Regions from separate parts of the Rossellomorea sp. GAMAL-10_SWC genome, predicted to be linked through region 2. Evidence: a T-box and tRNA genes for the amino acid it is inferred to sense, from the RefSeq annotation. Region 2 holds a T-box; the other holds one or more tRNA genes.
What was found. A T-box is a leader RNA that pairs with one kind of tRNA and senses whether it is charged. The one in region 2 lies ahead of asnS (asparagine--tRNA ligase), so its partner is inferred to be a tRNA-Asn.
Positions count from the first base shown of each region.

Region 1 (15,491 bases), 1.7 Mb from region 2:
TTCCGTGCAGCAAGTTTTATAACTTCTTTATTATATTCACCATTTGGTGGTCTAAATAACTTAACATCTTTTACGCCTAGACGATTAAATACTTCTGCTGAATTATTTAAATCTCTTTGCATTTCAACTGGAGTTAGCTGGGTGTAGCTTTTATATCGATACCCAAGTGTTCCAATCTCGTGACCTTGCTTAACGATTGTTTCAACGATCTCTGGATGTCGCTCTGCCCATGATGCAGATAAGAAAAAAGTGGCATTCGTAATTTTTTGATTTCGTAATACATCCAAAACTTTGAGTACATTTTCATCGCCCCAGCTTATATCAAAAGTAAGAGCTACATTTTTTTGCGAGGCATCACCTTTGTAAATTGCCATTGGCCCTTTGTTGGTTGAAAAAGTTGAAAATGTTTTAGGTGCTTGTATATAAACTAAGCAAGCTGTGAAAAATGCAATAATAGTAATTAAAGAAAATTGCTTTAGTTTCCTTTTTGAAGTGATGTAAAAGTAAAAAAGCATAAAATCGCCTTCTTTCTTGTCCAAGTTCTTATATAAAGGATATGAGATTTAGTAAGCTTGTATGCTATAAAACGAAATGATTAAATGTTTTAAGTATTAGAACAATAAAACTGGGATTTTCTTAAAGACGAAAGTACCATGGAGTGGGAATTATGTTTGGTATACTTCTAAATAAGGAGCATGTATTAGAGATCGAGTCGCTCATAATACGCTCGCTATATGAATTAGATAAAGAGTTATCATCGCATAACTTAAATGAAAGAGTTAAAAATGAAATGATTCTAAAGAAGAAAATCTTATATGAAGTGTATAATAGATTACCGCTGTGAGAGGATTCACTTAAATAATGGTGTAGAGTGTAAAAAGTATAATTGCTTTCCATTTTCGCAATTAGTAGGAGGCTTGTTCATTTAGTCCATGAAAAAGATTTTTAAAAAAATCATATTTTGTGTTGACGTTATATTTGAATACGTGGTATATTATTTCTTGTCTTCAACGACAACAAGAACTGATTCAACAAATTAAAAAATAATTTTTAAAAAATGTTGACAGACTATATTACGAAATGGTAATATTAAAAAGTCGCTTACGAGCGATGAAGTGAACTTTGAAAACTAAACAAAACATGAAGTAAACGTCAATTATTAGTTTTTTGAGCAATACAAGATTTAAACTTAACTTTTATGGAGAGTTTGATCCTGGCTCAGGACGAACGCTGGCGGCGTGCCTAATACATGCAAGTCGAGCGGACTAATGGGAGCTTGCTCCCGTTAGTTAGCGGCGGACGGGTGAGTAACACGTGGGCAACCTACCTGTAAGACTGGGATAACTTCGGGAAACCGGAGCTAATACCGGATGACATAAAGGAACTCCTGTTCCTTTATTGAAAGATGGCTTTGGCTATCACTTACAGATGGGCCCGCGGCGCATTAGCTAGTTGGTGAGGTAACGGCTCACCAAGGCGACGATGCGTAGCCGACCTGAGAGGGTGATCGGCCACACTGGGACTGAGACACGGCCCAGACTCCTACGGGAGGCAGCAGTAGGGAATCTTCCGCAATGGACGAAAGTCTGACGGAGCAACGCCGCGTGAGCGATGAAGGCCTTCGGGTCGTAAAGCTCTGTTGTTAGGGAAGAATAAGTGCTAGTTGAATAAGCTGGCACCTTGACGGTACCTAACCAGAAAGCCACGGCTAACTACGTGCCAGCAGCCGCGGTAATACGTAGGTGGCAAGCGTTGTCCGGAATTATTGGGCGTAAAGCGCGCGCAGGCGGTTTCTTAAGTCTGATGTGAAAGCCCCCGGCTCAACCGGGGAGGGTCATTGGAAACTGGGAAACTTGAGTGCAGAAGAGGAAAGTGGAATTCCAAGTGTAGCGGTGAAATGCGTAGAGATTTGGAGGAACACCAGTGGCGAAGGCGACTTTCTGGTCTGTAACTGACGCTGAGGCGCGAAAGCGTGGGGAGCAAACAGGATTAGATACCCTGGTAGTCCACGCTGTAAACGATGAGTGCTAAGTGTTAGAGGGTTTCCGCCCTTTAGTGCTGAAGTTAACGCATTAAGCACTCCGCCTGGGGAGTACGGTCGCAAGACTGAAACTCAAAGGAATTGACGGGGGCCCGCACAAGTGGTGGAGCATGTGGTTTAATTCGAAGCAACGCGAAGAACCTTACCAGGTCTTGACATCCTCTGACAACCCTAGAGATAGGGCTTTCCCTTCGGGGACAGAGTGACAGGTGGTGCATGGTTGTCGTCAGCTCGTGTCGTGAGATGTTGGGTTAAGTCCCGCAACGAGCGCAACCCTTGATCTTAGTTGCCAGCATTTAGTTGGGCACTCTAAGGTGACTGCCGGTGACAAACCGGAGGAAGGTGGGGATGACGTCAAATCATCATGCCCCTTATGACCTGGGCTACACACGTGCTACAATGGATAGTACAAAGGGTTGCAAGACCGCGAGGTGGAGCTAATCCCATAAAACTATTCTCAGTTCGGATTGTAGGCTGCAACTCGCCTACATGAAGCCGGAATCACTAGTAATCGCGGATCAGCATGCCGCGGTGAATACGTTCCCGGGCCTTGTACACACCGCCCGTCACACCACGAGAGTTTGTAACACCCGAAGTCGGTGGGGTAACCTTTTAGGGGCCAGCCGCCTAAGGTGGGACAGATGATTGGGGTGAAGTCGTAACAAGGTAGCCGTATCGGAAGGTGCGGCTGGATCACCTCCTTTCTATGGAGACATCATGAACCGATGGTTCATGTATGAAAATGTTTCTTCATTGTTTTGTTTAGTTTTGAGAGTTCACTCTCAACTTTGTACCTTGAAAACTAGATAATGTCATTCATTAAACTGCGTAAGTTTAATTCAATTAGTTTTAAAATTAGTTAAGTTAGAAAGGGCGCACGGTGGATGCCTTGGCACTAGGAGTCGATGAAGGACGGGACTAACACCGATATGCTTCGGGGAGCTGTAAGTAAGCTTTGATCCGGAGATTTCCGAATGGGGAAACCCACTACTCGTAATGGAGTAGTATCTTTACCTGAATACATAGGGTACTGAGGACAGACCCAGGGAACTGAAACATCTAAGTACCTGGAGGAATAGAAAGCAATAGCGATTTCCTGAGTAGCGGCGAGCGAAACGGAAGATAGCCCAAACCAAGAGGCTTGCCTCTTGGGGTTGTAGGACACTCTATACGGAGTTACAAAGGAACGGGGTAAATGAAGCGACCTGGAAAGGTCCGTCAAAGAAGGTAAAAACCCTGTAGTTGAAACCTCGTTCCCTCTTGAGTGGATCCTGAGTACGGCGGAACACGTGAAATTCCGTCGGAATCTGGGAGGACCATCTCCCAAGGCTAAATACTACCTAGTGACCGATAGTGAACCAGTACCGTGAGGGAAAGGTGAAAAGCACCCCGGAAGGGGAGTGAAAGAGAACCTGAAACCGTGTGCTTACAAATAGTCAGAGCTCGTTAACGAGTGATGGCGTGCCTTTTGTAGAATGAACCGGCGAGTTACGATCCCGTGCAAGGTTAAGTTGAAGAGACGGAGCCGCAGCGAAAGCGAGTCTGAATAGGGCGATATAGTACGTGGTCGTAGACCCGAAACCGAGTGATCTACCCATGTCCAGGATGAAGTTCAGGTAACACTGAATGGAGGTCCGAACCCACGCACGTTGAAAAGTGCGGGGATGAGGTGTGGGTAGCGGAGAAATTCCAATCGAACTCGGAGATAGCTGGTTCTCCCCGAAATAGCTTTAGGGCTAGCCTTATGTGTTAGAGTCTTGGAGGTAGAGCACTGATTGGACTAGGGGCCCCCAACGGGTTACCGAATTCAGTCAAACTCCGAATGCCAATGACTTATCCATAGGAGTCAGACTACGAGTGATAAGATCCGTGGTCAAGAGGGAAACAGCCCAGACCGCCAGCTAAGGTCCCAAAGTATACGTTAAGTGGAAAAGGATGTGGAGTTGCTTAGACAACCAGGATGTTGGCTTAGAAGCAGCCACCATTTAAAGAGTGCGTAATAGCTCACTGGTCGAGTGACTCTGCGCCGAAAATGTAACGGGGCTAAACGTATCACCGAAGCTGCGGATTGATACCGTATGGTATCAGTGGTAGGGGAGCGTTCTAAGGGCGTTGAAGCTAGATCGTAAGGACTGGTGGAGCGCTTAGAAGTGAGAATGCCGGTATGAGTAGCGAAAGACGGGTGAGAATCCCGTCCACCGTATGCCTAAGGTTTCCTGGGGAAGGCTCGTCCTCCCAGGGTTAGTCAGGACCTAAGCCGAGGCCGACAGGCGTAGGCGATGGACAACAGGTTGATATTCCTGTACCACCTCATTTCCGTTTGAGCAATGGAGGGACGCAGAAAGATAGGGTAAGCGCGCTGCTGGATATGCGCGTCCAAGCAATTAGGCTGATGTGTAGGCAAATCCGCACATCATAAGGCTGAGTTGTGATGGCGAGGGAAATATAGTACCGAAGTTCCTGATTCTACGCTGCCAAGAAAAGCTTCTAGCGAGGAAATAGGTGCCTGTACCGCAAACCGACACAGGTAGGCGAGGAGAGAATCCTAAGGTGAGCGAGAGAACTATGGTTAAGGAACTCGGCAAAATGACCCCGTAACTTCGGGAGAAGGGGTGCTCTTTTGGGTGTATGCCCGGGAGAGCCGCAGTGAAAAGGCCCAAGCGACTGTTTAGCAAAAACACAGGTCTCTGCGAAGCCGCAAGGCGAAGTATAGGGGCTGACGCCTGCCCGGTGCTGGAAGGTTAAGAGGAGGGGTTATCCCTTACGGGAGAAGCTCTGAATTGAAGCCCCAGTAAACGGCGGCCGTAACTATAACGGTCCTAAGGTAGCGAAATTCCTTGTCGGGTAAGTTCCGACCCGCACGAAAGGCGTAACGATTTGGGCACTGTCTCAACCATAGACTCGGTGAAATTATAGTACCTGTGAAGATGCAGGTTACCCGCGACAGGACGGAAAGACCCCGTGGAGCTTTACTGCAGCTTGATATTGAATTTTGGTACAGCTTGTACAGGATAGGTAGGAGCCTGAGAAGCCGGAGCGCTAGCTTCGGTGGAGGCGTCGGTGGGATACTACCCTGGCTGTATTGAAATTCTAACCTAGAGCCGTGATCCGGCTCGGAGACAGTGTCAGGTGGGCAGTTTGACTGGGGCGGTCGCCTCCTAAAGAGTAACGGAGGCGCCCAAAGGTTCCCTCAGAATGGTTGGAAATCATTCGAAGAGTGTAAAGGCATAAGGGAGCTTGACTGCGAGACCTACAAGTCGAGCAGGGACGAAAGTCGGGCTTAGTGATCCGGTGGTTCCGCATGGAAGGGCCATCGCTCAACGGATAAAAGCTACCCCGGGGATAACAGGCTTATCTCCCCCAAGAGTCCACATCGACGGGGAGGTTTGGCACCTCGATGTCGGCTCATCGCATCCTGGGGCTGTAGTCGGTCCCAAGGGTTGGGCTGTTCGCCCATTAAAGCGGTACGCGAGCTGGGTTCAGAACGTCGTGAGACAGTTCGGTCCCTATCCGTCGTGGGCGCAGGAAATTTGAGAGGAGCTGTCCTTAGTACGAGAGGACCGGGATGGACACACCGCTGGTGTACCAGTTGTTCTGCCAAGAGCATGGCTGGGTAGCTATGTGTGGAAGGGATAAGTGCTGAAAGCATCTAAGCATGAAGCCCCCCTCAAGATGAGATTTCCCATAGCGTTAAGCTAGTAAGACCCCTGAGAGACGATCAGGTTGATAGGTCAGAGGTGGAAGCGTGGTGACACGTGGAGCTGACTGATACTAATCGGTCGAGGACTTAACTAACAAGTTTGATAATGACATTATCTAGTTTTGAGGGTATAAGTTTTATAAAAAAATTCATAAAAGTTATTGACTTTTAAATGAAATTTGATATAATAATTAATGTCCTAAATAAAATGAATCAAGTGATGATAGCGAAGAGGTCACACCCGTTCCCATACCGAACACGGCAGTTAAGCTCTTCAGCGTCGATGGTAGTTGGGGGTTTCCCCCTGTGAGAGTAGAACGTCGCTTGGTTTTAAGTTTATTCCGCAGTAGCTCAGTGGTAGAGCACTCGGCTGTTAACCGAGTGGTCGTAGGTTCGAACCCTACCTGCGGAGCCATTTTTAACTTAATGCTTCCATAGCTCAGCAGGCAGAGTACTTCCATGGTAAGGAAGAGGTCACCGGTTCGAGCCCGGTTGGAAGCTTAGGAAAAGTTGTACTGGCCCGTTGGTCAAGCGGTTAAGACACCGCCCTTTCACGGCGGTAACACGGGTTCGAGTCCCGTACGGGTCACCATTTATATTACGGAGGATTAGCTCAGCTGGGAGAGCACCTGCCTTACAAGCAGGGGGTCGGCGGTTCGAGCCCGTCATCCTCCACCATCTAATTTAATAAATACCGGAGGGGTAGCGAAGTGGCTAAACGCGGCGGACTGTAAATCCGCTCCCTGTGGGTTCGGCGGTTCGAATCCGTCCCCCTCCACCATTTATTGTTGGGCTATAGCCAAGCGGTAAGGCAACGGATTTTGATTCCGTCATGCCCTGGTTCGAATCCAGGTAGCCCAGCCATTTTTTTATTTTATCGTAATTTTATTACGAGCCATTAGCTCAGTAGGTAGAGCATCTGACTTTTAATCAGAGGGTCGAAGGTTCGAATCCTTCATGGCTCACTCTTTTTTTTTATGTGCGGAAGTAGTTCAGTGGTAGAATACAACCTTGCCAAGGTTGGGGTCGCGGGTTCGAGCCCCGTCTTCCGCTCCATTCGCATATACATAAATAGTGGGGCCTTAGCTCAGCTGGGAGAGCGCCTGCCTTGCACGCAGGAGGTCAGCGGTTCGATCCCGCTAGGCTCCACCAATATACATAAAGTTAAACCTTAGTCATTTGACTAAGGTTTTTTGTTGTATATAATCATATGATATAGTAATTCAAAAGCTAAAAATGCATATGTATACAAAAAAATGTCGAGTTGACCCATTTGTTTCAAAAGATTTAAACTATTAATATAATTAATAACTTTAACAGCCAAAAAATTATATTTTTTCAAAATCAAGTAAGCGTTTTCTTTTATGAATTCATAGATGGGGGAAATAAAAATGTTAAAAGATATTTCAATTATTGGAGTACCACTAGATTTAGGACAAACTAGACGTGGAGTAGATATGGGACCAAGTGCAATTAGATATGCACAATTACACGAACGTATTGAAAGAATGTCTTATCAAGTAGAAGACTTAGGCGATATTTTAGTAGAACGTACACCTGTTAAAGAAGATAATTCAGAACATAATTTAAAGAACTTAAAATCTGTAAAAGAAACATGTGAAAAGCTTGCTGCTGAAGTAGATGAAGTTATTAAAAGAAATAGAATGCCACTAGTACTTGGCGGTGATCATAGTATTGCAATCGGTACATTAGCAGGTGTATCAAAACATTATAATAATCTAGGATTAATTTGGTTTGATGCACATGGAGATTTAAATACTGCTGAAACATCTCCTTCTGGTAATATTCATGGTATGTCATTAGCTGTTTCTTTAGGTCATGGCCACGATTTATTAACGAAAATAGGTGGTTACTTCCCTAAAGTAAAACCAGAGAACGTGATCATTATTGGCGCACGTGATCTTGATGAAGGTGAAAGAGCAATTATTAAAGAATTAGGAATTAAAGTTTATACAATGCATGAAATTGATAAATTAGGAATGACAAAAGTAATGGAAGAAAGCATTGACCACTTAAAAGGGTGTGACGGTGTACACTTATCATTAGATCTTGATGGATTAGATCCAATTCACGTTCCTGGAGTGGGCACACCTGTTCCTGGAGGAATCACTTATAGAGAAGGTCACTTAGCAATGGAAATGTTATCTGATGCTGATATCATTACTTCTATTGAATTCGTAGAAGTTAATCCAATTTTAGACGAAAGAAATAGAACAGCAATCGTAGCCGTTGCATTAATAGGCTCATTATTAGGTGAGAAGTTACTATAATTATTAAATAAAATTCACTAAAGAGAGATTAAAGTTGCGTAGTCAATGTTCAAACAAATTATGGCTATTGATTACAATGCTTAGATCTTAATTGACCACCTACAAACTGATTTATAAACAAATGTTAGATTACACTAAGTAAAGGGTATTTGATTAGATATTTAATGCAGACTTTTTTTATGAATAAGTTGATTGGAACGAAAGGATGCTCGACTCCTATGGGATAGGTCTCGCCCCATGGAAAGCGAGCATCCTGTAGTGGAAATCAACATCACTCTACTCCTTTTACGAAAATTTTCTATATAATTGACTAGGTTGTTTTTCAACTACAAGAAGCTAGCATTCGCTAGCTTTTTTGTTTTTATAAAAACCGTTTGGGACTGTCCTTCAAGAAAGAAATAATTGTTGGTTATTCTTCTACGAATTTAGATAACAACATATATAATTCTGTAATTTTGTTTAATATAACTAAAATAGTCGTTAAAGTATTGTTAATATAATTAATAACTCACAAATTTTGTGTATTGCAAAAATATGGTATAATACTCAAGATACAGTTTTATTCTATAGAATTTGGAGGGTAAAAGATGCCTTCTTTACATATAAATTTTTTACAGTATTTACAGAATGGATTAGATATCCTAATAGTCTGGTTTGTTATATATAGATTAATTATCATTATTCAAGGGACGAAGGCAGTCCAACTCTTAAAAGGTGTAACAATCATTATTGTCGTAAAAGTATTAAGCAGCCTATTTGGCTTGCATACTTTACAATTTTTAATGGATCAAGCATTAACATGGGGATTCTTGGCGGTTATTATTATCTTTCAACCAGAATTAAGGAGAGCACTAGAACAGCTTGGACGTGGCCGTTTCTTCTCTAGAACGACAGGTAGTGGGATTAATGACCGAAATGATATTGTTGAGAACATTGCAAAAGCCACTGAATACATGGCTAAACGAAGAATAGGTGCACTTATTTCATTTGAGAGACAAACAGGTATGGGTGACTACATAGAGTCTGGTATTCGTATGAATGCTAATTTATCATCAGAATTATTAATTAATATCTTTATACCAAATACACCACTACATGACGGAGCGGTAATTATACAAGGTGAAAAGATAACAGCAGCAGCCTGCTATTTACCTTTGTCTGAGAGTGCATTTATTTCAAAGGAATTAGGAACGAGACATCGAGCAGCAGTCGGTATCAGTGAAGTTACTGACAGTATTACGATAGTAGTTTCTGAGGAAACAGGTGCAGTTTCAGTAGCAAGGAATGGAAACCTATATAGAGAATTATCAAAAGACGAGCTTATAAACTTATTAAATACTGAACTAAAATCACCAGAAGAGTCCACTACATCTAAATGGAATTGGAAGGTGAAACGTAATGGATAATTTTATGGATAATCGTTGGATATTAAGAGGAATCGCTTTACTAGTAACATTATTACTTTTCATGTCTGTCAATCTAGTTCCACAATCAAGTACATCGGGATTAGGAGACATACCGTTTGTTAATAATAAAGAATTAGTGCGAGACGTACCAGTGACACCTATTTACGATCAACGTAATCTAATTGTAACTGGAATTCCAAAGAATGTTTCAGTGCAATTAGATGGACCAAATAGTATTGTAAAAACTGCTGAAATGAAGAAGGATTTTGAAGTATATTTGGATCTAACTTCTTATGCTTTAGGTACATATGAAGTTCCTTTAAAAATTAGAAATATTTCAGATAAAATAAAGGCAACTATTAAACCAAGAACAGTTAGAGTGACAATTAATGAAAAAATTGAAAAAGCAGTTTCAGTTAAAGTTGTCTATCTAAATGAAAAAAGGATTAAACATGGCTATAAGACAGAAAATGCAATTGTTAAACCTGGTTTAGTGACAATAGTAGGATCAAGAGATGAAGTTTCACAAGTGGCATATGCAACTGTTGGTGTGGATGTTACTGATGCGAATCAGACATTTAGTCAGGTGTTACCTGTTAGATTATACAATAAAAAAGGTGTTCAACTTCCGTTCACTACAAGTCCAAGAAAAGTTGAAGTAACTGTCCCTATTGTTTCTGAAAGTGCTAGCTTCCCGATTAAGTTAGTGCAAACAGGAACACTTAAGGATGGTTTAAAACTAAGTAGTCTTGCTAGTAAAGTTGATGCAATAAGAATTTATGCGTCTAAAGATTGGTTGGACAAGTTTAACGGTCCTATAGAAGTGCCAGTTGACATATCTTCATTTAATCAAAGTGGTACATATGAAGTTAATGTACCTACGCCAAATGGAGCATTTAGAGTTGACTCTAGCACGATTAATGTAGACGTTAATTTTGATCAAGAAACGGAAAAGAAATTTAGTAATATCCCTATTAATTTAGTGGGTGAAAATAATCAATTTGAATATAAGTTTACTAAGCCTCCATTAGGAAAAGTAGTAGTTACTGCTAAGGGATTTAAGGATGACTTGGATGCGATTAATCCAAGCGATTTAAATATTACAGCAAAAGTTAATGGACTAGATCCAGGAACTAGAGATGTAGCGCTTACTATTACCGGCCCTAAAGGAGTTATATATAGTTTAGAGTTTGATACAATAACGATTGAAATTACTGATAAAAAATCTGCTCAAACTGATGAAAATGAGAATTCAGGCGATGTAGGACAGTCATCGAATTAGAAGGAGAGTTAAAATGGGTAAATATTTTGGTACTGATGGTGTACGAGGAGTTGCAAATAAAGAGTTAACTCCTGAATTAGCATATAAAATTGGACGCTGTGGCGGTTATGTATTAACTAAAAACAATGTCAAACCTAAAATAATTGTTGGGCGTGACACACGTGTATCAGGACATATGCTTGAAGGAGCACTAGTTGCAGGTTTATTATCAATTGGTGCTGAAGTTATGAGATTAGGTGTTATTTCTACTCCAGGTGTTGCCTATTTAACAAAAGCACTTGGAGCACAAGCGGGTGTTATGATTTCAGCTTCACATAATCCTGTTGCAGATAATGGGATTAAGTTTTTTGGTCCAGACGGTTTTAAATTGTTGGATGAGCAAGAAGATGAAATTGAAGAGCTAATGGATGCAGAAGTTGATCATCTACCAAGACCAACTGGAAATGATTTATGTCAAGTTAGTGATTATTTTGAAGGTGGTCAAAAATATCTACAATTCCTTAAAAACACAATTGATGAAGATTTCTCTGGCCTATTAGTTGCTCTAGATTGTGCACACGGTGCTACTTCTTCATTAGCGCCATATTTATTCGCAGATTTAGAAGCAGATATTGTTACAATGGGAACGAATCCTAATGGATTTAATATAAACGATGGTGTAGGTTCTACACATCCTGAAGCTTTAGCAGTTCTTGTAAAGGAAAAAGGTGCTGACATCGGTTTATCATTCGATGGTGATGGAGATCGTCTAATTGCAATCGATGAAAATGGTGAAATCGTTGATGGTGACCAAATAATGTATATTTGTGCAAAATATTTAAATGAAAAAGGTCGTCTAAAACAAAACACAATTGTATCAACTGTTATGAGTAACTTAGGCTTCTACAAAGCAGTAGAAACGAATGGGATGAAAAGTGCAGTTACAGGTGTTGGAGATCGCTATGTAATGGAAGAGATGAGAAAGAATGGCTTCAATCTTGGCGGTGAGCAATCTGGTCACATCATCTTTTTAGATCATATTACGACTGGTGATGGTATGTTAAGTGCGATTCAGCTCGTAAGTATTGTTAAAGAAACAGGTAAAACTTTATCACAATTAGCTGGAGAAATGAAAAAGTATCCACAATTATTAATTAATGTTCGTGTTACAGATAAAAATGAAGCACTTAATAACGAACGCATTAAAGCAATCATTTCAGAGGTAGAAGAAGAAATGAACGGCAATGGTCGCATTTTAGTTCGTCCTTCTGGTACTGAGCCACTTATTCGTGTAATGGCTGAGGCTCCTTCTGAGGCAGAATGTAAACAATATGTTGAACGTATTGTTGCTGTTGTAAAAGAAGAAGTTGGAGAATAATATAAATTAAAAAATATGCATTGATGAGCACTTTTGTGTAAGTCTATGCATATTTTTGTTATATACAGCTATTCTATAACTTATTTCAACATATTTTTGTTGACCATTTTTAATACAGTATAGTATAGTTGTTTTATTGTTTTCCTAACAGGGAAGGAGTATAGAAATAATAAAGTATTAAAAAAGCGCCAGAACTACATTAGACGTGAATGTGTAGTTGACGAGGTGGAGTTTTATCGAAGTTTCGGCGGATGACTCCCGGTTGCTGTATCACAACCGAAATTATTTATGTAAAACACATGGGTGACTGTGTGCACAAACGTAAATAATCTGATACACCGTTTAAAACAAAAAAAATGAACTCGCTAATGAGCGGAATATGAAAGGTAGGTGGATATTGCTTGTAAGTCCTCTACCATTATTAAACATGACGAGGGAATAGAAAATTAAATAGTTAAACGGTTAGGAAAACAGCGTTCCATTCCTATACATTTTGTATGTCTTGTTTTAGGACTTACTAAGCAATAGTTAATTATGTGTGGAATCGTTGGATATATTGGAAATGATAATGCGAAAGAAATTTTATTAAAAGGTTTAGAGAAATTAGAGTATCGTGGTTACGATTCTGCTGGGATTTCACTTTTAACTGACAATGGTGTAGAAGTTTATAAAGAAAAAGGTAGAATTGCAGTATTACGTAAATCAATCCCTACAAAAACGGACGGAAACGTTGGAATTGGTCATACAAGATGGGCAACGCATGGTGCTCCAAGTAAACGTAATGCGCATCCTCACCAAAGCTCTACTGAACGTTTTACACTTGTTCATAATGGCGTTATCGAGAACGATGTACAATTAAAAAACGATTATTTAAATGATATTGAATTTACAAGTGATACAGATACTGAAGTAATTGTTCAGTTAGTTGAACTGCATATAAAAAAAGGTTTATCTGTGCTTGATGCTTTTAGAGAAACACTTAAGCTTCTGAAAGGTTCATATGCAATTGCATTATTAGATAAACAAAACGATGATGTAATTTATGTAGCAAAAAACAAAAGTCCATTACTAGTTGGTGTTGGTGAAGAGTTTAATGTTATTGCATCTGATGCGATGGCAATGTTACAAATTACTGATCAATTTATTGAATTAATGGATAAAGAGGTTATTTTACTTACTAAAGATCGTGTTCAATTAATGGACCTAAACGGAAATGTTAAAGAACGTTCTCCATATACTGCAGAAATTGATGCTAGCGATATCGAAAAAGGAACTTATCCTCATTTCATGTTAAAAGAAACAGATGAGCAACCTTTAGTAATCCGTAATATTATCCAAAAGTACCAAGATGAAAACGGCGAGCTTGTGATTGACTCAGAAATTAAAGCGGCTTTAGCAGAAGCTGACAGATTATATATTGTTGCTTGTGGAACTAGTTATCATGCTGGTCTTGTTGGAAAACAATTTATTGAAAAAATGGCGGGAGTACCTGTAGAAGTACATGTTGCAAGTGAATTCTCTTACAATATGCCACTGCTTTCAGAAAAACCATTATTCATTTATATTTCACAAAGCGGTGAAACTGCTGATAGTAGAGCATGTTTAGTACAAACAAATAAATTAGGTCATAAAGCAATTACACTTACAAACGTTCCAGGATCAACATTATCACGTGAGGCTGATTTCACTCTTCCTTTACACGCAGGTCCTGAAATCGCTGTTGCATCAACGAAAGCTTACACTGCACAATTAGCAGTACTTGCAATTGTAGCAAATGCTCTTGCAAAAGAAAAAGGAAAAACAGTTAACTTTAACCTAGTTAAAGAACTTGGAATTGTAGCAAATGCAATGGAATCAATTACAAACCAAAAAGAAGAGTTTGAAAAAATTGCCACAGAATATTTAGCTACAACTCGTAATGCATTCTTCATCGGTCGTAACGTAGATTACTTCGTTTGCTTAGAAGGTGCATTAAAACTAAAAGAAATTTCTTACATCCAAGCAGAAGGATTTGCTGGTGGAGAGTTAAAACACGGTACAATTGCTCTAATCGAAGAAGGGACTCCAATCTTCGCATTAGCAACACAAGAATCAGTAAACTTAAACATTCGTGGAAATGTAAAAGAGGTTGTTGCTCGTGGTGCTAACCCTTGTATCATTTCTATGGAAGGATTAAATATGGAAGGCGATCGCTTCATTTTACCAAGAGTACAAGAAGAATTATCTCCAATCCTTTCAGTCGTACCATTACAATTAATTTCTTACTATGCTGCTTTACATCGTGGTTGTGATGTTGATAAACCACGTAATCTTGCAAAATCAGTTACTGTTGAATAATCAAATTAGTAATCTTAAAGTTTATTAAAAAACAGATTTGAACATAAAAACTGAGCAGGGAGTGTAAAAATGATGATCAAGTTTAACGATGAAAATATCATTCCTACAAAAGACGACTTTCACGTTAGTGAAGTTGATGAGCGTGTTGTAATAAGAAAACCAATTAAATAACTTTAAATATAGAATACAGGGGACTAGTGGTGCTGACCATTAGTCCTTTTTTTAATTGAACATGACGACACATCCAAGCTTCTCCATTTCTGAAGTTAGACAAAGCAAAAATTTTCAAAAACTAAGAATAAACCTTTTCTAATCAAGCTAACTTAAGGATATGGAAAAAATTTGCTATTAAATAATGAGCAGGAGTGAAAATGATGATAAAAATTTACGATGAAAACTTCATTCCAACAAAAGATGACTTTCATGTTAGTGAAGATGATGAGCGTGTTGTCATAAAAAAACCAAATCAGGTTGAATATTAATAACAAAAGAGGCTACTAAAAATTTACTGTTTTGAAGTGAAAATTAAAGGGACCGGATTAATTAATTGAAGCCTATAAATAAATATACGTAAAAAGAGATAGGAAAGCAGATGAAAATCTGTTACCTATCTTTTTTTAATAAGCAAAACGACTAATTTTTCGTTTTCACCATAATTTCACCATACTCTATTAGAATTCAATTTATTAAGAAATGAGAGGAGGGAAATAACATGAATAAAAGAGTAAGGAGATTATTTACATGGGTCTCTATAACAGCAGTTTTTGTTTTAGGGGTGCATTTTTTTCTTAGATTACTAGGTGGTTTTCATGAAAGACGTTTTGCTGATCAACATTCAATGTACATGGATAGAGACGGTCGAAACGAATTTAGATCACATCAGATGATGCATGGTCCACACCATTTTCATGACTTTTCTTGGATTGGTTTAGTATTATTCCTTTTAATCGCATTTGCGGTAGTGACTTTTATCTTTAAAAAATTAGTTAAAAAGGGACAAGCTAGCCAGGTTAATCAAATTTCATTAGATACAACTAGTTTTAACACACCTATAAACAGAACAAACGCAGATTTATT
Region 1 covers NZ_CP144911.1:4,175,013-4,190,503, reverse strand. Annotated here, with positions in the region: gene pdaB (polysaccharide deacetylase family protein) at 1-515, opposite strand, end outside; gene V5E38_RS20285 (hypothetical protein) at 668-844, shown strand; rRNA gene V5E38_RS20280 (16S ribosomal RNA) at 1,196-2,745, shown strand; rRNA gene V5E38_RS20275 (23S ribosomal RNA) at 2,899-5,836, shown strand; rRNA gene rrf (5S ribosomal RNA) at 5,955-6,070, shown strand; tRNA gene V5E38_RS20265 (tRNA-Asn) at 6,082-6,156, shown strand; tRNA gene V5E38_RS20260 (tRNA-Thr) at 6,170-6,242, shown strand; tRNA gene V5E38_RS20255 (tRNA-Glu) at 6,259-6,333, shown strand; tRNA gene V5E38_RS20250 (tRNA-Val) at 6,344-6,419, shown strand; tRNA gene V5E38_RS20245 (tRNA-Tyr) at 6,438-6,522, shown strand; tRNA gene V5E38_RS20240 (tRNA-Gln) at 6,531-6,605, shown strand; tRNA gene V5E38_RS20235 (tRNA-Lys) at 6,634-6,706, shown strand; tRNA gene V5E38_RS20230 (tRNA-Gly) at 6,723-6,797, shown strand; tRNA gene V5E38_RS20225 (tRNA-Ala) at 6,818-6,893, shown strand; gene rocF (arginase) at 7,133-8,032, shown strand; gene cdaA (diadenylate cyclase CdaA) at 8,620-9,438, shown strand; gene V5E38_RS20210 (CdaR family protein) at 9,431-10,720, shown strand; gene glmM (phosphoglucosamine mutase) at 10,734-12,077, shown strand; gene glmS (glutamine--fructose-6-phosphate transaminase (isomerizing)) at 12,612-14,414, shown strand; gene V5E38_RS20195 (hypothetical protein) at 15,127-15,491, shown strand, end outside.
Region 1: it has a tRNA-Asn gene. The T-box ahead of asnS (asparagine--tRNA ligase) is inferred to sense a tRNA for this amino acid. The anticodon was not compared.

Region 2 (15,491 bases):
AGCTTGCACCAATCCTTGGAGTAGATTTAAATGAGAGCATGGCAATTGGAGATAGTTTTAATGATGTCTCTATGTTTAATCGAGTAGGCTTTCCAGTAGCTATGGGAAATGCGAAAGAAGAGCTAAAAGGACACTGTGCATTTGTTACAAAAACAAATGAAGAAGCAGGCGTAGCCCATGCAATTTATCATTTTTTAGATCAAAAACAAAAATTAAAGCAAAGTTAAATTCAATTTATAGACTGGCAAAAGAGAGGAATCAAAAGTCAAAGTACTTTTGAGACTCTCTTTTTTTTATGGGAAATATTGCTGATTTTCTAAAATTTGATATAGTTCCATATTAAAGACATAAAGATTGTATAGGCTAACATAATCTAAATATAAACTATAAAGGATGTGGAGTGTTAAAATGGATGCAGCCTTAGGTGTATTTCCAATCATTATTATGCTTTTTTACATTGCAATTCCTGTAGGTCTTATAGTAGTAATCTCCTACTTCTATAAATTATTTAAAATCCGAAACGAGGAATTAAAGAAGCACAATGAACTATTAAATCGGATTGTAAATGTACTAGAGAGGTCTTAGACTTTCGCAATATATATGCTTAAAAAGAACTTAGTCCGATGATGACTAAGTTTTTTAAAATCTATTAAAATTAAAAAAAAATAAAAAAACTAGTGGACATGCTGTAACGAAAAGAAAAAACTTTCATATTAATAAACTATATCAACAAATATAGACAAGCCTTTAATATGTTACTCCTAAGAGGATTTATGTCTAAATAATAAGAAAAGGTGATAGTATGAGATACCCAAGACCGCCAAGACATCATTTTCCACCAATACCTCCTGGCGAAAGTTTTGCATTTGTTACTAATAGCGGTGGAACAGTTTCTGTTATAAAAGAAGGTACAATTGTAACTTTTCCATCATTTCAGTATTTAGGTGAAGGAGTTACAATTGATCGAGCAAATGATCGACTAACAGTTGAAGTACCAGGTAATTACTTTATTACTTACACAGTGAATTTAAATGCACTATTAGACGTATCTACAAGAATATTAGTAAATGGTAGACCTATAAATGCATCAGCAATCGTAAATGAAGTGAATAGATCCATTTACGGTAGCCAAATGATCTTACCATTAGACGCTGGAGATACAATTTCACTTCAATTGTTTGACTTTGTTGGAGATGTTAAGTTGTTACAAGGCGCTGGAGCTACAATTAATCTATTCAGAGTTCATTAGTACAAGTTTTAATCGTTACTCCTCAAAAGATTCCCTATTTGCGTTACAAGAATGCACTGCTTTTTAAAAAGTAGTGCATTTTTTAATAGGCATAAATCATAAAGTAATAAAGGTGAATCTAGTAATAACCACGAAAGTACATATCGTAAAGTATAAAATTAACAAGGGAGAATGATCTATGAGTAAAAAAGAGTTTCTATTAGATCAATTAGAAGTCTGTAGAAATGTTGAAAGTTGGATTCAACCTTTAAGTGTAGCATTGGAGAATTTAAGTTTAGATGATATAAGTTGGAGACAAAATGATTTTACTCATACGATCGGTGAAATCGTATACCATCTGTATTTCTATAATGAACGATGGTTGAGAAGATTTAATGGAGAAATACCAACTGAAGTGATTGAAAGTAATGCTTCAACTTTTCGGGAAATGGAAAATTTAACAAAAAATGATTGGCAGTCGCTTGTTAAACGGTTAGATGAGAATTTAGCGAATTGGCAGCAAGCTATAAAAGAAGCAGATGAATCAAAGCTTTATGAACAAATTCCAAATTTTCCAGTAGATGGAATCTGGTGGAGAGCGTTATCTAATCTATGTACTCATAATGCTTATCATATTGGGCAAATCCTCTACATACGAAAAGCACTAGGTTCATGGGTATCAAAAGAAGAATAGGAAGCTAATACGGATAATAAACATCATTAAATAATTTATATTGTCGTATAAGAAATAGTAGGCTATTTTGGAAGAAGTGGTAATGGATGGAAATAGAATTGAAAAAAGATAAATAAAGGAAAATGGGGAACTAAAGATGATTACACAAAATGTTAGGGGTTACATTTTGAATAAGTACAATATAAGCGAAGTGGATTTTTTAGGAAAAGGGCAAGAAGCAGAAGTTTACTCTTATGATCAAACGAGAGTCTTAAAATTATATAAACCAACCGCATATTCAAAGTTAGAAATATTAAAGCAATTTTATGAATCAATGAATTCAAGTGATGCAAATTTTGAATTACCAAAAATTCACAAGATAATAAAAGAGAAGGATGTTGTTTTAACAATTGAAAAACGAATTGAAGGCAAAAATATTCAAAAGGATTTATCAAATTATGATGAGCAAGTATTAGATTCTTTCTTTGAAAACTATCTATCTACAATAGTAAGTATTCAAAAGATTGAATTGGAAGAGCAATTTAAAGGCATTAAATTATTAAGTGATTATGATGAAATTTATACAAAGGACTGGAACGATTTTTTAAAACAATCGTTACTAAGAAAAAATACAGAAGTAGATCGATATTTGAAAAGAGATGTATTAGATTACGAAGTGAAATTAAAACGATTAATGGATGCATTTTCAGTTGGATATGAAGGGGAATATGCATTAGTACATGGTGATTATTATCCATCAAATCTATTAGTAAATTCAGATGGACGAATTAATGGTGTAATTGATTTCGGATTAATGACGTTATATGGAGACCCATTATTTGATGTTGCACTAAGCTGGATTTTATTTGATTTATATGATGAATTGGGTGAAATAAAGCTAGAAAAATATTTAAATAAAGTAGTTAATCAATTAGGGGAAGAAGTTAGAAGTACAATCCATTTGTACGTTCTATTTTATAGTATCTATTCGGCAAATTTCTTTTCAGAAACTTGCAGTGATGGACACTATCAATGGAGTGTTCGTAATTTAAATAACGAAAAGTTTTGGGCTGTACTAGAAAATTAATGAAAAATATGAAACTACTAATAAAAAAATGCTCACTATTAAATAGTAAGCATTTTTTTGTTTATTTATTTACTTCTGATTTAACTAAACCGGCTACAAGTATATAACGCTGTGGTGCATGTCCAATAAAATTAAACGGATAACAAGTACTTACCGTTAAAGTTGGTCTTGGTTTTGGGATAATGACAGTGCGATCATCTTTATCAACGATGCGAATCTTATGTACTTTGTAAGTAAATGTACCAGCCGAAGTTTTAACAATTAACGGATCGCCCACTTTTACTTTGCCAAGCTCACGGAATACAGTATCTCGATGTCCAGCAAGAACACTATTATCTCTTTCACCTGGCATCACAGATTTAGCATAATGACCGATTCCTTTTGCAAGCTCATCCTCATCTGTCCCGTGGAAGATTGGTAGAGTTGCAGAAATTCGAGGAATTGTTAATGACCCCATTTCATCGCCAAAATTAGGATAAGTCTTGTAAAGCGGTTCGTCTCTTTTAATTTGCTTCAATTTAGTTGCTGTTTCTGTTTTGATTTCTTTTTTGAAATCATCCTTAGACTGTTTATACAGCACATAGGTTTTAATTAAAGAATAAGCATTTGTTGTAGCAAAAAATAATCCTACAATAAAAAGGAGTGCTGAAAAAATAAGTATGACTTTTCGTTTACGATTCATAGCTTATCGTTTAACAATTACCTTTTTACGTAAAACAACAGCAGTTAACATCATTAACATACCAACCATTGTCCATTCAGTTGTATGAGTTGCAGTAGTTGGAAGTTTACCGCCATTTTCCGTTCTTACTGTAACAGTTGGTTTTGGGTTTTTAATTGCTTTTTGAGTATCTTTAACGATATCTACAATTTGGTCATCACCAATAAGTTCCTCTGGTGAAAATACAGCGTCTAATAATAGATTACCAGCGTTGTCATAAATCTCTAAATATACTTTTATATTTTCCATAGAATCCATAGAATCATCCATAGTAAGTAATTTAGCAAAAGTTAAAGGAGTTTTAACGCCATTTTGTTCAATTGCAACTTTAATATCAATTTTTAAAGTAGATTGAAGCTCTTTAACGATATTCATTAATTCAACTTTTAATTCAGCTGGTAATTCTTTTGGAGTAGCCTCCGTATCCATTGAGAAAAATTCAGGATAATTTTCTTCTAAAGCAGATGCACGTTCTCCTAATGCTTCTAATTTTGCTTCAACAGCAGGATCATCATTCACAACTTTTTCTAGGTATGCAGATAGATTATTAATTTCTGTTTGAGTAATTCCAAACTCTGAAAGAGCACTAGAAAGATCGTCCATAGAAGGGAATTGATCTTCTACACTACCTGACCCTGACTCATCTTCATCTAAATAAATTAAGTTTTCGATATCTGAAGTAAAATAATACGTATCTAGTAAGGATGCATTTTTGTCCATATCATCATATTGGACTGCTAGATCGATAATTTCATCTTCAGTGTAACCGTACTCATCTAGAAGAGCGTCTAAAGTTTTTTGTGTAAGTCTTTCACCTAAAGTATCTTTTAACTCATCAACTGAATCGAAATCAGAGATTGACTCACCGTAGTAAGAATTTAAATAATCCTCTAATTGCTTTTGAGTTAGGTCGATACTAACTAAATAAGTTTTTAATTCATTTGCATTTGGCGCTGCATAAGCAGTTACGCCTGGTACTACTAATGCTGCAGATAAAACGACTGAAGCTATTGCCTTTTTCATATTTGTTCCCCCTAATAGTTCATTCCCTAAATGTGATTAGATCAGTTTTATGAATGATTCAAATATAGAAAAGGTATGAGGGCATAAGAAAGCCGATTATTTAGAGTTGCTCAATAATCGGCGCCAGAAAAATAAAATTATTCTGATTCTTTAGGAGCTCGAACGACAGATTCGAACTTCCCTTTATGAGTACCGTCACAATATGGTAATTTACTTGACATGCCGCATCGACATAATGAGAAAGCTGCTTTTTGCGGATATGTATTCCCTTCAGCATCAACTAACTCAACAGTACCAGTTACACGTAAAGGACCATTATCTAAAACCTTAATTTGAACATCAGACATATTAATTTCCTCCTACACATCTTAGAATTATTATATATTACATTTAAGTTAAAATAAATGGGTGATTTTAATAAAGTATTAATTTTTAACATGAAATTAACATGGATTTAGTATAAAATGAAAAGGTTGTTTTTTTTATCCTAAAAAATGATAAAGGTAAACTAAGAAAAAATTAAGGAGTGACAATTCATGATTCGAATAGCAAAAAAAGAAGATGCCAAACAAATTGTCCCTCTAATTCTACAAGCGATTGAAGATATTGTATTTATGTTAACAGGGACATCATCATACGAACAAGCAACACCAATTTTAGAATATTATGTCCAATCTGAACAAAATCGACTAAGTTACCATAATTGTTTAGTGAAAGAAATTGAAGGAAAAGTTGTAGGAGTGATTATAGCCTACCATTCCATGGAACTATCAGTACTTGATCGTGAAATGCTTGAAATAATAAGTCGTAATTTAAATATCCAAAATGTTAAAGTTGATAAGGAAGCAGATGATGAAGATTTTTATATTGATACATTGTCAGTGCATCCAGATTATCAAGGCAAAGGAATTGGAACTGAATTATTAGAAGGATTACTTTCTTTTGCCAAAAACAAAGGAATTTCACGAGTTTCATTAAATGTAGATCAAGACAAACCATCTGCTCGCCGATTATATGAAAAAGTGGGATTTAAATATGAAAAAGTTAGATTTATTATGAATCATTCATACGATTATTTAGTGTTCCCAATAAATGAAAAAATATTCGAAACAAAAGTCGTTTAAGATGAATCCTTTCGATTGTTTAAGTTAAAATTAAGTTTGAACAATAGGAGGGATACATATGAATTTTTTTACATTTGCAAATCCAACAGAATTGATATTTGGTAAAGATAGTGTACAAAAGTTAAAAGAGAAGGCTGCTATCTTTGGAAAGAATGTTTTAGTTGTATACGGTGGTGGAAGTATTAAGAGAAATGGCCTATACGATCAAATAGTAGGTATTCTTAAAGAAGCTGATAAAACGGTTTATGAACTAAGCGGAGTTGAACCAAATCCGAAATTATCAACAGTTCATAAAGGGATACAAATTTGTAAAGAAGAAAATATTGACTTTGTTTTAGCTGTTGGTGGTGGTTCTGTAATCGACTGTACAAAAGCTATTGCAGTTGGTGCAAAATTTGATGGTGAGATTTGGGATGTTATTACACGTAAAGCATTCCCAACAGATGCAGTAAAATTTGGAACAGTATTAACGCTTGCAGCAACTGGTTCAGAAATGAACGCTGGGTCAGTTATTACAAATTGGGAAACAAATGAAAAATTAGGTTGGGGAAGTAAATTTAGTTACCCAACGTTTTCAATACTAGATCCTCAAAATACATTTACAGTTCCTCGTGATCAAACAGTTTATGGATCAGTGGATATAATGTCACATGTTATTGAGTCATATTTCCACCATGGAACGAATACAAAAATTCAAGATCGTTTCTGTGAGGGTATTTTAAAAACAGTTATTGAAACTGCTCCGATCGCAGTAGAGAAATTGGATGATTATGAAGCTCGTGAAACATTATTATATAGTGGAACGATGGCATTAAATGGAATCTTAAGTATGGGTGTCCAAGGTGATTGGGCTACACATAATATCGAGCATGCTGTTTCTGCAGTAACAGATATTCCACACGGCGGAGGATTAGCAATTATTTTCCCTCATTGGATGGAATATGTAATGAACGAAAATGTTGATCGTTTCTGCCAATTTGCAGATAGAGTATTTGATATCAGGCAAGAATCAATGTCAAAAGAAGAATGGGCTTTAGCTGGTATTAAATCTTTACGCACATTCTGGAACCAAATAGGTGCGCCAAGTCGTTTAAGTGAGTACGGTATTACAAAAGAGCAACTACCTGAAATGGCTACTAAAACGGTTAAATATGGTCCATTTGGTAACTTCAAAAAATTAGATCAAGAAGATGCATTGAAAATTTTAGAGGCAGCTCTTTAAGAAAAACTGGACAGAGAAATAACTCTGTCCAGTTTTTATATTGAATGATGGTTAACGCCAATATTATTTAAAAAAGTTGAAACAATTGAATAGTAATCATCTTTATTTTCATTTAAACTCATAGCGTGTGCACCATTTTCAGCAATGAACAGTTCTCTCTTATTTTGATTTTTCGCTTCAAATAATTTAAGTGTATGTGTAAATGGAATATAAGGGTCTGGTTTACTATGAACAAATAACACGGGATTTTTAATATTATGTGTAGCCAGTAAAGGGGAAATATCCTTAATGAAAAATCCATTCCGAAGCTTTAACCAAATGCTAGAAACGGGAAGGATTGCCCATTTAGGAAGTTTATAATCCATTTTCAAACGATATGTAAGCTGTTCCTCAAATGTAGAGAACGCGCAGTCTGAAATATAGAAAGCTGCAGAATCCTCAATAAAACCAGCATATTGTAACATTGTGCAAGCCCCCATCGACTCTCCATGAATGCCAAGGACAATCTCACCTTTTAAATCCTTTAAATATTGAACAACAGTTTGTAAGTCGTATTTCTCATAATAACCATAGCTAGTTGTATGTCCACCTGACTCCCCATGTCGCCTATGATCATAAGTAAGTACATTAAAACCAAGCTTTAAAAATAGCTCAGCATATTTAATAGAGTTATTCTTATTAACCGTTACACCATGTGTAATAATGACCCAATTATTTGTATCAAAGGCCTCAAACAAGTATCCCTTTAATTCATACCCATAACGAGATTGAATAGAAAAGGGCTGTTTTTGAACAGATCGATACAATCCTTCATCAAATCGGAAATTTTCCAACTCGCGTTGATAAATAAACTCAAGTGAATTTGTTTTCATAAACAAAACTTGCTGCGTAAAATAGTAACCAACTCCAATAAAATAAATGAGAAAAAGAACAGCCACAACAAGCGAGATCATCATAATAGAACCATCACTCTCTATCCAAAAAGAATATCAAGAATTGTAGTTAACTCACCGCGGGTTTTACCTTCTAAAATTGAAGGATTATAAACCTCAACAAAGCCACAATTTAAGCAAGAGACAAATAAAAAATGATTATAATCAATATCTAGTAACTTACTTAAACCTGAACCAGACATTGAAACTTCTTTCGTTTTAGCGTGTGTATGCTTACATTTCGAACAAACAAATTTATCCTTTATCAATTCTTCTGCTCTAGCCATAAATAAAACCCTCCTTTTTAGTAAAGTGTATCATAGGAAAAAGAAAATTTAATAAAGGGATTTTGACAATAAAATTAAGAAATACAAGTTTGAAAATTGAACATTGTCGCTTAATGTTCATAAATACTCCTATTATGATATAAGAAGATTCATGAGTAATAGAGTTTAATTAGCTATAAGATAAGGTGTCTATGGGTAAGTAAAAAGGGAATAAGGTGGAGTATGCTTACTCATAAGGTGTTCATGAGGAAGTAAAAGTGGAAGAAGATGGAGTTTGGTTCATCATCAATGAATATATTTTGGTGGACAACTAGACAAGAGATTATGATTTATGATAAATTATACAAGAAAAATTCCTTTAAAAACTACATATTTTAAATCGATGAAAAGGAAAGTAGTTTTTGCTATATTCGATAGCGAGCTAGGGACGGTGGAAGCCTAGTGATGAAGCATGAATGAAGAACACCTTTGAGTTCTAACCGAACAGGATCTCTTAAGTAGGCTTAGACGTTACCAGCACGTTATTAACTGGGATAAGCAGTGTTAGCTTTAAAGTTGGTCATATTATGACAATTTGGGTGGTACCGCGGAAGTTAGTCTTTCGTCCCTTTTATAGGGATAGAAGGCTTTTTTTATTGGAAAATTAACATAAGGAGGCTAATTATGATAAAGACTGTAGTAAAAGATTTATACAGAAATCAAGAAAATTTTAAAGACAAAACCGTTCAAATTTCAGGATGGATTCGTACTCTTCGTGATTCTAAAACAATTGGTTTTATGGAGTTAAACGACGGTACATTCTTTAAGAGTGTACAAATAGTATTTGAGGATAATCTTGATAATTTCAAAGAAATTACGAAGTTACCGATTAGCTCTACTGTTTTAATAGAAGGTGAATTTATTCCAACTCCGGAAATGAAACAACCTTTTGAAATTAAAGCGACAAAAATTGTGATTGAAGGATTATCAGATACAGATTATCCATTACAAAAAAAGAGACATTCTCTTGAATATTTAAGAACAATTGCACATTTACGTCCAAGAACGAATGCATACTCAGCGGTTTTCAGAGTAAGATCACTTGCATCATATGCCATTCATAAATTCTTCCAAGAAAAAGGATATGTATATGTACATACACCGATTATTACTGGAAGTGACACAGAAGGCGCAGGAGAGATGTTCCGTGTGACAACAATGGATCTGAACCAACTTCCAAAAGCTGAAGGCGGAAAAGTCGATGAAGGCGCGGATTTCTTCGGTAAAGAAACTAACTTAACTGTAAGTGGCCAATTAAATGGTGAAGCTTATGCCCTTGCTTTCCGTAATGTGTATACATTTGGTCCGACATTTAGAGCGGAAAATTCAAATACTGCACGACATGCCGCAGAATTCTGGATGATTGAGCCGGAAGTTGCTTTTGCAGAACTACCAGATATCATGGATCTTGGTGAAGACATGGTTAAGTTTGTAATTAATTACGTATTTGAACAGGCACCTGAAGAAATGGAATTCTTTAATAGCTTTATTGATAAAACACTTATTGAAAGATTAAAAAATGCATTAGAATCTGATTTTGGTAGAGTTACTTATACTGAAGCTGTTGAATTATTACAGAACTCTGGTAAAAAGTTTGACTACCCAGTTGAATGGGGAACAGATTTGCAAACTGAACATGAACGTTACTTAAGTGAGGAAATTTATAAGCGTCCTGTATACGTAACTGACTATCCGAAAGAAATTAAAGCATTTTATATGAGAGCGAATGAGGATGGCAAGACAGTTGCTGCGACAGACTTATTAGTTCCTGGTATTGGCGAATTAATCGGAGGAAGTCAACGTGAGGAAAGAGAAGACGTCCTTGTAGAGCGAATCAAAGAACTTGGTATGAATGAAGAAGATTACTGGTGGTATTTGGAGCTTAGAAAATACGGCGGTACAAAACATTCTGGTTATGGAATTGGATTTGAACGACTTGTTATGTATTTAACAGGAATGAAAAACATCCGTGATGTAATACCATTCCCACGTACACCAGGAAATGCAGATTTTTAAATAGAAAAATGAACAATAGGATGCTGCGGCATCCTATTGTTTTTATGAAGAGCCAAAAGAAACTGAGTTTTAGTATTTGTAAAAAGAGAAATAGTAGTTTTATAATATAATAAGCAAAGATGAAATACTTCTCTTCCTACTATAAATTAATGATAAAATAATGGAAATGGAAGGTGATATGAAATGAAAAAAAGAAAACCACAGCAGCCTGTAAAACCGGCGTACGAACAGAAAGAAAAAATATCATTAGGATCATTAATGAATGAAGAAATTCTTCAAAAATTAAAAAATACAAAAAAACAATTGCAAGAAAATGAAACAAAGCTAAAAGAGGAAGAAGAAGCACGTATTCGTGAAGAAAAGAGATTACGTGAGAAAAATAAATCATTCGAAGAGTTACTTAACGAGAGTAATATCTCTTGGAAGGACTTTAAATAAGACGCTAAATGAGCGTCTTATTTTTTTTGCACGTGTAAAAAATTAATTTAATCATTTTTTTTATAAAAAATTTCACATTGTGAAATTTTTTGATTGTTCAAAATTTTATAATTTTTTATAGTGAAATTAAGTTAAACAAAAGGTAGTAGGTGGTGTAAATAATTTAAGATAGTGAAATTGATCTTTTTGAAAGCGCTTTAAAAAATTTCCGAATTCGATTTAAAAAACAAATGTTAAAAAAATTACATATCGGAGTGGAGGAATTATTAAATGGGGATTCGTACAGGAGCGCAATATATTGATGGACTAAGATCTAGAAAGCCAGAGGTGTGGCTAGGTGGAGAAAAGGTAGAGGATATCGTAAACCATCCAGTTTTCAAACAACCGATTCTAGAGATTGCAAAATTATATGATATGCAGTTCGATCCAGCCTATCAAGACAAAATCACACATATTAGTGAAGAAACTGGTGAGCGAATTTCTAATGCATTTTTAGTGCCTAAGTCATCTGAAGATATTAAAAAACGTGGAGATTTGTTCGAAGCATATGCTAAGTCAACATTTGGTTTAATGGGAAGAACACCAGATTTCTTGAACATTGTTTTAACTTCAATGGCAAGTAATTCATGGTTTTTAGATAAATATAATCCAGAGTGGTCAAAAAATGTCCAAAATTATTTCAAATTTGTTCGTGATAACGACATCTTCTTAACACATGCAATTATTAACCCACAAAATGATCGCAGCAAGCCATCTTATGAACAAAAAGACTTATTTACTCATTTAGGTGCTGTTGAAGAAACGGTTGATGGATTAGTCGTTAGAGGGGCTAAAATGCTTGCAACATTAGCACCGATTACAGATGAAGTCATTATTTATTCATTCCCTGGATTCCATGAAGGTGATGAGCGATATGCTTTAGCATTTGCACTTCCGATTGACACGCCAGGATTAAAAATTTTATGTAGAGAGCAAATGCAAGATGGTAAAAGATCATTTTTTGATCATCCATTAGCATCTAGATTCGAAGAAATGGATGCTGTTCTAGTATTTGAGGATGTGTTAGTTCCTTGGAATCGTGTATTTATTCATAATAATGTTGAAGCTGCAAATAATCTATATCCAAAAACAGGTATTGCACAACAGCCTGCTCACCAGTCTGGCGTAAGAGGCTACGTAAAATTAGCTTTTGCAGTAGAGGTAGCATGCAGGTTAGCTGATTCAATTGGAGTAGATGTTTATTTAAATGTCCAAAATGACTTAGGTGAACTACTACAATCAGTTGAAACAATTCGTGCTTTACTTCGAGTTTCCGAAATAGAGTATGAGACATTACCTTCAGGCGAAGTAAGACCTGCATGGGAACCACTTGAGACGATTCGTGGCTTGCTTCCAACTATGTACCCAAGAGCAATTGAAGTGATTCAAACAATTGGTGCAGGTGGCTTATTAATGTCACCAACAGAAGCAGACTTTGAACATCCTGAGCTAAGAGAAGCTATGGATAAATACTATGTTGGACGTGAAGGTGTATCCTCTTTAGACCGAGTTCAATTATTCAAACTTGCATGGGATTTATGTGGGGAAGCTTTTGGACAAAGAGCACTTCAATATGAAAGATATTATACTGGTGATCCAATTCGAAAAAGAGCAATTTACTATAACCAAATGAAACGTAAGAAAACGTTTAGTATGGTGGACGATGCATTAAACGGAGCAAAAAACTTAAAAGGAGTATCGACTAATCTAGCGAATTCTAAAGTTAACTGATTAATTTTAGAAAGCAGGGATTTTATGAAATTTTTTAGCATCAAAGAGGAGGCGATCTAATGATCTCTTCAGTTCAAAAGATTTCTAGAATATTAGATTGCTTTACAGAAGAAGAACCAGTCCTAGGAAATTTAGAAATAGCTGAAAAGTTAAATATGAATGCAAGCTCGGTCCATCATTTAGTTCGAACTCTTTGTGCTGAAGGGATTTTAATTCAGGATAATAAGAAAAAGTATCGACTTGGTTGGAAGTTGCTTGAATGGAGTAATCACGTTATGTATCAACAAGACATATATAGTGAAGCTATTCCGTTATTAGAAAATCTATTAAAAAATTATGATAGTACCGTTCATATCGGAATGTTTGATAAAGGGGACGTAAGATTTGTCTTAAAAGTTTCCTCTAAACATTCAATACCTGTCCCAACGTTTATAGGTGCTAAACGCCCGGCATATTGTACGAGTACCGGTAAAATTCTACTATCATATAATCCAGCATACTTAAAAACAACGATTGAAAAAGGCTTTAAAGCTTATACAACAAATACAATTACGACTATTGATGCATTAAAAAAAGAAATGACTGCGATTAAAGAGAATGGCTATAGCATAAGCAACAATGAAAATGATTTAGGATTATTCGGAATTGCAGCTCCAATTCAAACATATACAGGTCAAACTTTTGCAGCATTAAATATGGTTGGACCAGTTTCGTATATGATGAGTCAAGACATTGGTCGAATGATTCAAGATGTTGTGAAAACTGCTAAAACAGTCTCAAATCAGCTTGGTTATATTAATGCATAATGATAGCGCTTACTTAAAGTTCAAATAAAAATGAATTAATTGGAGGATTAGAGATGAATCTTAAAAGTCGAGTTTTTAATATTTTCAAATTGATTGAGGATAATAAAGAGCTATTAAAACCACCAGTTAATAATAAAGTTATTTGGGAAGATTCAGAGTATGCTGCAATGATTATTGGAGGACCAAATAAACGTAGAGACTTCCATATCGATCCTGCAGATGAATTTTTCTATCAAATTAAAGGCAATTGCTATGTTGAGTGTATTACACCGGATGGTAAGCGTGAAGTTGTAACAGTTGGAGAAGGTGAAATTTTTATGCTTCCTTCTTTTGTTCCACATTCACCTCATAGAGTAAAAGATTCATATGGGATTGTGCTTGAACGAAAAAGAGCAGAAGGTGAATTAGAAAGCTTTGTTTGGTTCTGTGATGAGTGTAATGAAGAAATGCATAAAACGACTGTTCAATTAACGGATATTGGTACGCAAGTAAAAGAAGCGATTGAGCAATTTAATGCTAGCCTTGAATTAAGAACATGTAAAAACTGTGGTCATATCATGAAAGAGGAAGCGGATGAATGGGTATGCGTATAGACTTTCATACACACATCATTCCTGAGGATTTACCGAATTTTTTTGAAAAATGCGGTCATGAAAGATGGCCAATTTTACAACCGACATGTTCATGTGGTGCCAATATTATGGTTGCTGGAAAAGTATTTAGAGAAGTAACTGATCAAGTTTGGAGTCCTGAAAAAAGAATTGAGGACATGAATAATGAAGATGTAACAATGCAAGTGCTGTCGCCAATTCCAGTTACCTTTTCGTATTGGGCACCAGCTCCAGCAGCATTGGAAATGGCTCAAATTCAAAATGATTTCATTGCAGATACAATTAAAAAGAATCCTTCAAAGTTTATTGGATTAGGGACAGTACCAATGCAGAACGCTGAAATAGCTATTAGGGAAATGGATCGCTGTATTCATACACTTGGATTAAGTGGACTGGAAATTGGAACAAATGTAAATGGAACAAATTTAGACAGTGACGAGTTTAGTCCATTTTTTGAAATGGCTGAAAAATGGAATGTACCATTGTTTATTCATCCGTGGGAAACATTAGCGAAGGATCGTACACCCGATCATAACTTTATGTACACGGTTGGAATGCCGAGTGAAACAGCTTTAGCTGCTGCTAGCTTAACATTTGGTGGAGTGATTGAAAAATATCCGAAATTAAAGATTTGTTTTGCACATGGCGGAGGTTCATTCCCATTTATTCTACCTAGATTAGATCAAGGATGGAAGGTATGGCCTCATTTGCGCAAAACTGCCTATCCACCAAGTCATTATGTAAGTAATTTCTATTTTGATTCACTTCACTATGATCCTATTAATATTCAATTTTTAATTAACCGATTTGGCTATGACAAAATTGTAATGGGCTCGGATTATCCTTTCTTATTAAGAGAAACGCCACCTGGAAGAGTGATTAATCAAATGGATATTAATAAAGAAATGAAAGAAGCGATTTTAGGGAAAAATGCCCTGAAGTTTTTAAATATTAAGGAGGCAGATTTAGTTCATGGAAAACAAAGTATTGACTCCAGAAGATAGATTAATAAGTTTAGGTTATACACTTAAACCAATAAGACCGGCTTCAGGTAATTATGTAAAGTCTGTTCGTACAGGTAATTTACTATTTACATCTGGGCAAGGTGTAGATGAATACCATGGTAAAGTTGGACGAGAGTTGACGCTAGAGGAAGGATATGCTGCTTCTAGAGAGTCAATGCTAAATTTAATTAGTGTATTAAAGTACGAATTAGGTGAACTTTCGAAAGTAAAACGAATTGTCAAAATCTTAGGCTTTGTAAATAGTACAGAAGATTTCTATGATCATCCGAAAGTGATGAACGGAGCTTCTGACCTTTTAGTAGAAGTGTTTGGTGAAAGAGGAAAACATGCTAGATCAGCTGTTGGGATGGCACAGCTTCCACATAATACAGCGATCGAAATTGAAATGGTTGTAGAAATAGAGGATTGAAAAATTTGGTGACACTCGTGTCACCTTTTATTCTATTAGAATGGTAGGTGCCTATTATGCAAGTTACAGAGAAGAAAAAT
Region 2 covers NZ_CP144911.1:2,505,132-2,520,622, reverse strand. Annotated here, with positions in the region: gene V5E38_RS12455 (Cof-type HAD-IIB family hydrolase) at 1-227, shown strand, start outside; gene V5E38_RS12450 (hypothetical protein) at 409-585, shown strand; gene V5E38_RS12445 (BclA C-terminal domain-containing protein) at 803-1,249, shown strand; gene V5E38_RS12440 (DinB family protein) at 1,428-1,922, shown strand; gene V5E38_RS12435 (phosphotransferase) at 2,089-2,988, shown strand; gene srtD (class D sortase) at 3,050-3,670, opposite strand; gene V5E38_RS12425 (processed acidic surface protein) at 3,674-4,732, opposite strand; gene V5E38_RS12420 (CDGSH iron-sulfur domain-containing protein) at 4,870-5,079, opposite strand; gene V5E38_RS12415 (GNAT family N-acetyltransferase) at 5,269-5,856, shown strand; gene V5E38_RS12410 (iron-containing alcohol dehydrogenase) at 5,915-7,078, shown strand; gene V5E38_RS12405 (alpha/beta hydrolase) at 7,114-8,028, opposite strand; gene V5E38_RS12400 (zinc ribbon domain-containing protein) at 8,052-8,297, opposite strand; T-box leader at 8,671-8,909, shown strand; gene asnS (asparagine--tRNA ligase) at 8,961-10,352, shown strand; gene V5E38_RS12390 (YqkE family protein) at 10,536-10,790, shown strand; gene V5E38_RS12385 (4-hydroxyphenylacetate 3-hydroxylase family protein) at 11,061-12,560, shown strand; gene V5E38_RS12380 (IclR family transcriptional regulator) at 12,620-13,366, shown strand; gene V5E38_RS12375 (cupin domain-containing protein) at 13,420-13,959, shown strand; gene V5E38_RS12370 (amidohydrolase family protein) at 13,944-14,981, shown strand; gene V5E38_RS12365 (RidA family protein) at 14,950-15,411, shown strand; gene V5E38_RS12360 (aldehyde dehydrogenase) at 15,468-15,491, shown strand, end outside.